Regions from separate parts of the Paraburkholderia sp. RL17-373-BIF-A genome, predicted to be linked through region 1. Evidence: riboswitches for the same ligand, from Rfam matches in the RefSeq annotation. Region 1 holds a riboswitch; each other region holds the start of a gene.
The links. Region 1 has a riboswitch for manganese ahead of mntP (manganese efflux pump MntP). Riboswitches for the same ligand answer to the same signal wherever they lie in the genome.
Positions count from the first base shown of each region.

Region 2: another riboswitch for manganese. It lies ahead of P0D80_RS07380 (TMEM165/GDT1 family protein); the one in region 1 lies ahead of mntP (manganese efflux pump MntP).
Region 3: another riboswitch for manganese. It lies ahead of P0D80_RS16935 (sodium:calcium antiporter); the one in region 1 lies ahead of mntP (manganese efflux pump MntP).

Region 1 is NZ_JARESO010000020.1:108,080-111,358, reverse strand. Features, by position in the region: gene P0D80_RS24510 (potassium transporter Kup) at 1-904, opposite strand, end outside; yybP-ykoY riboswitch at 1,300-1,466, shown strand; gene mntP (manganese efflux pump MntP) at 1,476-2,045, shown strand; gene ppnP (pyrimidine/purine nucleoside phosphorylase) at 2,193-2,513, shown strand; gene P0D80_RS24495 (DUF6697 family protein) at 2,641-3,012, opposite strand.
Region 2 is NZ_JARESO010000004.1:346,022-349,300, reverse strand. Features, by position in the region: gene P0D80_RS07385 (TonB-dependent receptor) at 1-1,192, opposite strand, end outside; yybP-ykoY riboswitch at 1,683-1,865, shown strand; gene P0D80_RS07380 (TMEM165/GDT1 family protein) at 1,875-2,465, shown strand; gene P0D80_RS07375 (hypothetical protein) at 2,659-3,042, shown strand.
Region 3 is NZ_JARESO010000012.1:55,592-58,870, reverse strand. Features, by position in the region: gene P0D80_RS16940 (HAD family hydrolase) at 1-424, shown strand, start outside; gene P0D80_RS16935 (sodium:calcium antiporter) at 507-1,517, opposite strand; yybP-ykoY riboswitch at 1,614-1,772, opposite strand; gene P0D80_RS16930 (nucleoid-associated protein) at 2,508-3,279, shown strand, end outside.

The DNA.
Region 1 (3,279 bases):
CCCATTGCGGAAACAGTTTGTAGAACGGATTTTGCAGCGCGCCCGGATCGGCAAGCAGCAACGCGCCCTGCCCCAGATAGTTCAACGCAAGCGCGGGAAACACGAGGCCGAACCACGTCAGCCGGATCGGCCTCGCGCCGAAATGTCCCATGTCCGCATAGAGCGCTTCCGCGCCGGTCAAGGACAGAACGACCGCACCCAAAGCAACGAACGCCAGCCACCGATGATGCAGGCAAAACGCCAGCCCCGCGAGCGGATTGAGCGCGACGAGAATCGCGGGCGCGCGCATCAAGTTGATGACGCCCACCACGGCAAGCACGATGAACCAGAGCACCATCACCGGTCCGAACACGATGCCGATACCGGCCGTTCCGCGCTTCTGCATCAGGAACAATGTGACCAGCGCAACCAGCGTCACGGGAATCACACAGGTCTTGAGAAACGGCGCGGCGACCTGAAGACCTTCGACCGCGCTCAACACCGAGATCGCCGGCGTGATCACACTGTCGCCGTAAAAGAGTGCTGCACCCATGATGCCGACACCCAGCAACATATGGCGCAAGCGCGGCCGCGTGGCAACCGACGACGCAGCCAGCGCCAGCAGCGCCATGATCCCACCTTCGCCGTGATTGTTCGCGCGCAGAATCAACGTGACGTATTTGAGCGAGACGACGATGATCAGCGACCAGACGATCAGCGAGACAATGCCGACCACATTCAGCGCGTTGAGCGACAGTCCGTTGACTGGATCGAACACCGTCTGCAGCGTATAGAGTGGACTGGTGCCGATATCGCCATACACCACACCCAATGCTGCAAGCGCGAGTGCGGGCATCGCCGGCCGCTGATGCCCGCGCCCGCCGGAATGGCCCGCATCGGGCGCGGCGGATACTGACTGGCTCATGTCTCGCTCCAGTTTCGCGTTCTCGCGGTGCAACAATTGGCATAGGCCGATGCACGTGCGGAACCGATTCATGCTTTTGTGAGGCCTCGTTTTTTTCGAGGAGTCGCCTGCGTCCCCACGCAACAGTCAGCGTCGCCGAAGCAACCTCCGTACGAGGAACGGGCGTCCCGTTGCCCTATCGCCGGACGCGCATTCGTATTGTTCTGATGTTTTGCGTACCTGCCTTCCGCGAACGTGACCTGTCTCTTTTCCTGAAGGACGGTGTGCCACTAATTCAACATATACCATCGGCCGATTGCCACGCTACTGATACATGAAGTGGCGACAGATTTATTTCGTCTCCACATACGCGAGGTGCGATCCGTATTACATAAAGCTTTCGATGTGATATGCTCGCCCCTGTCTTTGGGGAGTAGCCGGCTTCTACCCAGAAGCGCCTGCGTCAACATTCTCGGTCGCGCAGACCGTGGTGCAGGTAGCCCTTTGGTTGGCAAGACCATCGACACACCACGCGACCGGTCGGGCGCGGAGGTGTGTCGCGGTTTTCCGCCCGACCTCGAGCCCTCCTCTCATGAATCCTGTCGCAACGCTGTTCCTTGCTTTCGCCATGTCCACCGACGCCTTTGCGGCCGCAATCGGCAAAGGCGCCACGCTCAAACGTCCTCACTGGCGTGAGGCTGTCAGGACGGGACTCATCTTCGGCGTCATCGAAGCGCTGACACCCCTGGTCGGATGGTTCCTCGGCAAAGCTGCAGCGCAATACGTCTCCGCATGGGATCACTGGATCGCGTTTGCGCTGTTGTTGGTCCTCGGCGCCCGCATGGTTTTCAATAGCTTTGTCGCCAAGGAAATCGAGGCGGCGAAACCGTCGACTCATTCGTTCTGGTTGCTGGCGCTGACCGGCTTTGCCACGAGTATCGATGCCATGGCGGTCGGTGCGGGCCTCGCCTTCGTGGACGTCAACATCTATTCCACTGCCGCCGCGATCGGGCTCGCCACCATGACGATGGTCACGATCGGCGTGATGCTCGGCCGTGTCATCGGGCATGTGGCCGGCAGGCGTGCGGAGTTGGCGGGTGGCGTCGTGCTGATCGGTATTGGCAGCACTATCCTGGCTGAGCATCTGAAGATCATCGGCTAGACGGTGGTTGACGGCCGCCGGCTGCTCTCCACCTCTTGCGGCGCGATCGACGACTGGCGCGCGCGCCGCCTGTATCATGGCGGGCTTGCGTCCGACCTGAAGTCCGCGCAAACGCATCCACCCACGACAACCCAGAGGAAGATTGGCATGACGGCCGCAACGCAATTCGATCAGGTTTCCATTGTTAAACGAGCCAACGTCTACTTCGACGGCAAGTGTGTCTCGCACACCGTTCTCTTTGCCGACGGTACGCGCAAAACGCTTGGCGTGATCCTGCCCGGCGCGCTGAACTTCGGCACTGATGCGCCGGAACTCATGGAAGTGCAGGCCGGCCAATGCCGCATCCGCCTCGAAGGCAGTGACGAGTGGAAGACGTATGGTGCGGGCGAGTCGTTTTCGGTGCCCGGGAAAAGCCGCTTCGATATCGACGTGATCGAAACACTCGACTACGTCTGCAGCTATCTGTAAAACGTGTCGCGTCGTACGACATTGGTACGGCGCGCGCATTCAAACGTGTGATTGATGATCGCCGGTTGGGCACGAGCTACAACCCAACCGACGAAGAGACGATTCCGAATCGAAGTTTCCGTTGAGATCAACGGCGCTTCATCTTGATCACTCGCGAAATCTGACCAAGCGTAAAGCCCGTGTTCTGCACGTACTTGGCGTAGTCGATCGGAGCAGTAAACGATTCCTCGGTGACGTACTCGCCCATGTAACGGAATCGGTCAGTCGCTGTTCGGACAAAAACAGGCAGTGGGTCGGTCTGTCGCGCGAGCGTTCGGCCTGCCGCTCGTGCAGCGGCGCTGCCATCGCAGACGATCACATCCGGTGCATACGGGTTGAGATCCTGACGCAATCGCGCAGCGACGACCTTGCCGCCCTTCACGGGCAAGAATGCCTGTTTGCATCCTCCCGTCACCCGATGAATATCTTCCCGAGAATACTCTTTTCCAATATCAAACATGATTTTTCTCCCAAGAATGACGCCTGGCTTTAAAGCAGTGGCATCAAGCGGAGCGATGATATCGGCCTGTACCTAAATCCCTTGTATAAAGCACGAGCTTCTTGATAAAGAAGGCATGCTGGTTGAGCGAAACAGCGAGACATGCGCCACAGATTGACCTGGCTGCATCCGGGACTCGTCGCGCGTTTCGATACGCCGTATTAACAGCATTCACCCTGCGGTTATATACGTTCGTTATACGGTTGATGACAGAATCTCGAGGTGACA
Region 2 (3,279 bases), on a different contig from region 1:
GATGCTGATATTCGAATCCCGTGAGCAGCGTGTGTTTGACGCTGCCGGTCCCAAACCGCCACACCGGCTCCAGCTGATAGTCGAAACTGTTATCCGAATCATCCTGCTGCCGTAGCTGCCGGCCGACCACTTCACTGCCGCTCACCTTCGTACTCGTGCTATCGCCATTGCCGAGCACATCGAGGCTTCGGTGCAAATACGAGAAGCGGTTATTGATGGTCAGAAAGTCATTGACCTTCCACTCGTCGGTGAGCGTCGGGCGGACGTAGTTGCCGCGTGCGAACGCAAAGGGCGTCGAATACTTCGAATCGATTGATACGTTCGTGATGGGTGAGCCATGAAAATAGATCAGACCATACGAGTCAGGCGTTTCGTGAATGTCGCGCGCATCGAGTGAGAAATTGATCTTGTGATTGTCGAGCTTCCATTCGAAGGCGGGTCTGATTTCCTCGTCACGGCTCGCCAGGTCGCGGAATCCATCGGAACGCGATACGGTTGCATCGACCCGATAGTTCAACCCAGATATTCCTGTTGGTCCCGTCACGTAGCCGCTACCGGAGATCGTGCCAAACGAGCCCGACTGTATATTGCCGCCGTAGTGGAAGTCGGAAGATGGCGTGTAGTGGACGATATTGATCGTGCCTCCCGGCGGGCCACTGCCGAACAGCGCCGACCCCGGGCCTTCCAGAATCTCGATGCGCTCGACGCCGTTCAACGAATGCGAGATGCCGCCCAAAAGGTCTCCGTCGGAGAATCCGTCGTTGTAGATCTGCGCGTTCAGGCCGCGAATCAGAAAATGGTCGTAATAGCCCTTCGTATCCTGACCACCGACATTCACACCGCTGGCGTTGCTGACGCCTTGCCGAAGCATCGTCGCGCCCTGCTCGGTCATCAGCGCGCGCGGGATCACCTGCACGCTTGCCGGCAAATCCTTGAGCGCGGTTCCTGTCTTGCTTACGGCGGCAACCTGGTCGGGGTCGTTCACGTTATCGTCCTGAACGACTTGCCCGGGTGTTGCCGCGCGAACCTGTACGGGCGGCAGTGTCGGCGCGTCGGCGACACCGTCCTGTTCGCCGCCCGATGGCAGTGAGTCCTGTGCCGCAGCAGAATGCGCCAGCGTCAGTGCAATAAGTGAACTGGTCAGTCCCACGCTCGCCCTTTTCCCAAACCTTCGGACATCCACTTTCTTCACGTTTCATTCTCCTGTCTCATTTGTCTGTTGCCGGTTCGCGACCCTGCTTGCGCCTCTACGTACCGGCTGCCAACGCAAGCGCGTCCGCATAGAAAGCCCTCTTCAGAATGCAAATCATTACGATTTATATTCATAAAAAATCTGATTTTTCTTCCGGTTATTCAAGGCTGAGACCCCCGTCGTCGGAATCTGCCGTGGAAGTCCACTTCGTGCCGTTGCAACTCGTCGCCCGCTCTTGCCCGCATCTGGCTGACAAAGCGAAAGGGAACCATGACGGCTCCCTGTGAACGGTATCGGTCGAATTTTTATTCCCGCTGGACGAGCGCCAGCCATTACAGTCGGTTACAACGGCCCCGATGCTCGCCCTTACCTGGCGCCCTTGCCTCCGTCTGCCAGATTCCGCATTCGTAACCTCACGCCGTTCCATCTCGACGCACCCGCTTTCGGAAAGCTGACGATTTGCGTTACCGGGCCAGGACACTGTAGAATCGCCCCTCTCATTGGGGAGTAGCCGCCTCGAGCGCAATGTTCGAGGGTGCCCGTCAACATACTTGGTGGTCGACAGACCGCCATGGCGTGCACAGCACTATGCCTGGCAAGACCGATGACTCGCATTCCGACCTGACCGGGTCGCCGGAATGCGCGTCATCGCGTACTTATTGCGCGGCCCGGCCCACAACCTATGCAATCGTTCCTCGTTTCGACCAGCGTGGTCGGCCTAGCCGAAATCGGCGACAAGACCCAACTGCTGTCCTTGGTGCTGGCTGCCAGATATCGCAAGCCCATTCCGATTATTCTCGGCGTCTTTGTCGCAACGCTCGTCAATCATGCGGCGTCCGGCGCGTTGGGGGCATGGCTTGCGAGCGTTCTGAGCCCCACGATCCTGAACTGGGCGGTCGTCGCATCATTTGCCGTCATGGCCGTCTGGATTCTGATTCCCGACAAGCTCGACGGTGCCGAGGCGGTGTCGACCAGGCATCCGATGGGTGTGTTCGGCACCACGGCTCTAACGTTCTTTCTGGCCGAAATGGGTGACAAGACGCAGATCGTAACGATCGCTCTGGCTGCGCGATTTCACGAGTTCTTCGGGGTGGTCGCCGGCACCACGCTCGGCATGATGCTGGCAAACGTGCCCGTCATCTACCTGGGGCACAAGTTCGCCGACCGTCTGCCAACCAAGGCGGTCCACATTCTGGCCGCCGTCATCTTCGTTGTCCTCGGTGGCTTTGCCCTCAGGACGGCGCTGTATCCGCACGAGCACCCGCTGTTCTAGGTCGAAGGGTTGCTTTTGTATGATCGAGGCGCGTGCCGTCCGCGGTCGCCTGAGATGCCCTCGAAGATCACAGAGCCGGCCCCGACATCTGTTGCCTACGATGTTGGGCCTGTTACTTCAGCACGGGTGATAAACACGCTCTGACGAACGCTAAAGAGTCAAAGTGCCCGCACTGCCTCGCGGGCACTGTTTGATGAACACCTTTTGCAAAAACGCGCGAAAGGATGCGTTGCCGAAGATTTCCGGCGTGCCGTTGCGCGTTCGAGAAAGAAGCAGCCCTACCGTTCCGGTTTTCACCTTTGTAAAGGAAAGCGTGCTTGCATCGGGCGATGGGTATACAGTCAGTACATGGGTCGCACTTAGTGTCCCTTGTTCTGGAATCATCATGCGATCACAAATCAAAATTGCAGCACGTACGTCTGGCAACGTGAGCGAATATGCTCTGTCGCGTCAGGCACAAGCACTCTCCCTCGAACAGGCGGATCGTGCACGGGCGGAAAAACGACGCGTCAATGACGCCCGCATCGATTCAAACGCAAGCAAGTGGCGCTATTCAGCGCCGTCGGCAGAGCGTTGACGCCGAGGTCTCTGACCACATCCACTTGATTGACCGGCAAGCCTACTGGCATTGCGGCACGCGGCCGTTCCGGATTGCACACTGACTGCAAGGCCTGAAGAGTCAACGGCGGCACTTGCCACTGGCTCAGCGAACGCGTTTCTGTATCGTCCTGTCCGAATCGTGTCTTGCCGCTTTCACTCGTTGCTGCGGTCGCTGCAACGCAACTATTCCGGATGTCGATGCCGGCGGCACTTC
Region 3 (3,279 bases), on a different contig from region 1:
GCCCGAGCAGGTGATCGGCAGCACCGTGAAGTATCGCTACGGCCAGAGCAACGGCGCGGTCTCGCTGACGCGCCTCGCGCAAGTCGACACGCTGGTCGACGGCTCGGCCAAACCACTTGCCATCGATCGCGTGATCGGCCGACGTCCGGTGATCGCGTTCGGTAACGCGGACGGCGACGCGCCGATGCTCGAATGGACCTCGGCAGGCGACGGCCCGCGCCTCGCCGCGCTCGTGCATCACACAGACGCGCAACGCGAATACGCGTACGACCGCGCGGCGAAGAGCGGCAAGCTCGACAAAGGTCTGGACGAGGCCGGCGCGAAAGGCTGGCTCGTCGTCGATATGAAAGATGATTGGAAGACCGTGTTCAAGCCTGAAGGCGCGACGACGGCAGCGGCGCCGGCGACGCCCCCGGCGAACTGAGCCTGAACCGCTGAAGGCCATTCGTAAGCGGCCTTCAGCGGTTGTTAGAGTTGTCGCGCTATGACTGGCTTTAGCGCCTTGTCTAGCGACTCAGCGTAATCGCCAGATACGTGGCATAGAGCGCGCCGCAAACCAGCAACGCCCACACCGGCACGCCGCGCTCGCGCACGTTGAGCCGCAGCCACGCCGCCGACGCGAGCGTGATCACGATGCCGGTCACCACTTCGATGCGCGGCACCCACGGCGTCAGCAGAATACCGATCGCTGGCAGCAAGGTGCCTTGGAACACCATCGCGCCGGTGATGTTGCCGAACGCCAGCGTGTCCTTGCCGCGGCGAATCCACAGAATGCTGTTGACCTTCTCGGGCAGCTCGGTGGCGATAGGAATGATCAGCAGCGAGAGCAGCAGCGGCGACACCCCAAGCGCCTGCGACACGCCGCGCACACCATGGATGAAGCCTTCCGCGCCCCACACCAGCAGCGCGACGGCCAGCGCCAGTTGCACCACGATGGTCGCGAGGTTGGTCGGCACGCCAAGGCGCGAGATCAGCATCTTGCCCGGCGCTTCGGTGCCGTGGCCGGCATCGACCAGATCATTCGATGCGCGGAAGGTCATCACCACATAAGTGACGTACACGCCGACCAGCGCCACGCTGAAGAACGCGCGCACCATCATCTGCTCATGCGGCACGTACATCGCTGCGGCGGCCAGCACGAACGCGCACAGGAAATAGTTGAGGTCGCGCGTGAAGCCCGTACGCTCTGGCGCGACCCAGCCGCGCGCGCCGCGTGAACCGAGAATCGCAAGCGTCATGAGGAAGGTGGAGAGGGTGGAGAGCATCAGCGGCGCGCCGAGAATCGCGCCGACGCCGATCTCCTGATTGACCGCGCTATCCGTCGTGCCGCCCGCGATCGCGAGCAGCGGCACTAGCGTCTCGGGCAGCGCTGTGCCGACAGCGGCGAATAGCGAACCCGTTACGCCTTCGGAAATCTTGAGGCGTTCGCCCAGATGCTCGAGCGCATTGGTGAAGAGCTCGGCCGCCACCAGAATGACGACCAGCATGATGCCAAGTTCGAACAGGAGACCAGTCATGCGCGGCGCTCCGCATACACGCAGAAGCAGCGGCGCGGCGGACGGGCAGAAGGGGAGACTGGCAGGGTACGACGATGTTTCACAGGGCAACTCCGCGGTCGGACGTAGATGACAAACCAATGACGCACCGCCGCCCGTCCGACCAGAACGAGGCAGTGCGTCAATGGGCTCGCCAAACCGACCCGGTCGAACGCGCCATGACCCGCAGGCCAAGTATGTTGACGCGCTCATCCTTCAAAGGATGAAGGAAGTCGGGACACGACAAGGCCGCAAAAAACAAAAGGGCTTAGCGCATTCTGCGTGTGTCGTTACCCCACTGATGTCACGAAATACACCCTACTCTTGTCGTTTCCGACTTGGTTCGACGAGTTTTCGATAGAAAATCAGCTGCGGCCGGCGGCCTTTTCAGGGGGCGTACACCCTACCGGTGTCGCACAACCCTTTAATGCACCCTACAGACGTCGCACTCTGCATTTCGCTGAAAGCCCCGCCAGGCAAGGCGGAGCGGCGGTGGTCTGTGGCTAACCCTCATCCAAACTCAGCACTTAGCGGGATTTTCACGGACATCGAGCGCATCGCCGTCCCATCCAGCGACCTTACCAGGACGTCGCGCCCCTAATCCCGTCTTACTGTACCAACCAGCTACCGTAACTGAAGCCGCAGAGCTGTATATTTATACAGTATATAAATTTTTCTTGCGGGTCAACTGCAGGGTAGCGCTTCATACATGAAAGCCCCCCAAACTTACAGAATTGAAAGAAATTCGTTTGAGGCGATGTCTGTGCTGCGACTACCAGTTGCTTTGCTTACGCCTACAGGCGCAGTCGTGCCAATCAGTCGGGGCAGATTGGTATCTAACGAAATGGCAATTTGCCCAACGGAGGCTTTTGACAACGGCGCGCGCTGAGCAACCAACATTGGCTTACAATCGCCAGCGGTCTGGCGCTCAGATACGCGCCGAATCTCAAAAATATAAAGGCTGGAGGGCCGATGCAGCTTCTCAACCTCACGATTTCACGTGTGATTCTGCACGAGGTTTTCAAGCGCGGTAATGACGGGAACAAAGTGCAACCCGAGTTTGGAGACGAACTCGAGGTGCTGGACGACGAAGCCGCTGAGGCACTTCGAGACCGCGTCGTAACTGCTATGACCAGCGCAACGCGATGCGTTCAGATGTCCATCGTGAAGGCGAGCGCGGAGAGCCTCGTTCATCGCGCGTCCACATCTCTCGATGCCGACGATGCCGGTTTCATTGCCGAGTCGCGGGGCATCGCCGACAAGCTCGCTGACGAACAAAAGAACCGCAACCTTCCGGGTGGCGTGGTCGTCGTGTTTAGCGGCACCGCCGGCCATCCTGCACGGCGACTGGTTGGCGTCATTAAGGCCGAAGTGCATAATGGTTTCATGCGGGCGCGGGAAGCTGCAGACGCAAAGCCAAAGCTCAAGTTTTTGAAATCGCTTATGCTGACCGCGCAGACCAAGCTCTACAAGGTCGGGCTTTTCTTGGAGCCGCAGGCGCCGGTTGAAGGCGAACTTCCCGCTGGTTGGGACGCCTACATCTATGACGAAACCTTGACGGTGGCGAACCGGTACGGCGCGGCCAAGTATTTCTACGATGGATTTTTAGGGCTGGGTTTTCCCCAGTCTAGTGCGCGTCAAACACTGCAATTCTTCGATTTGACGAAGGCTTTTATCCAAGCGGTGGACAAGCCCGAGGAAGAAAAAATCGTGCTGCATAACGCCCTCATCACGTATTTGCGCG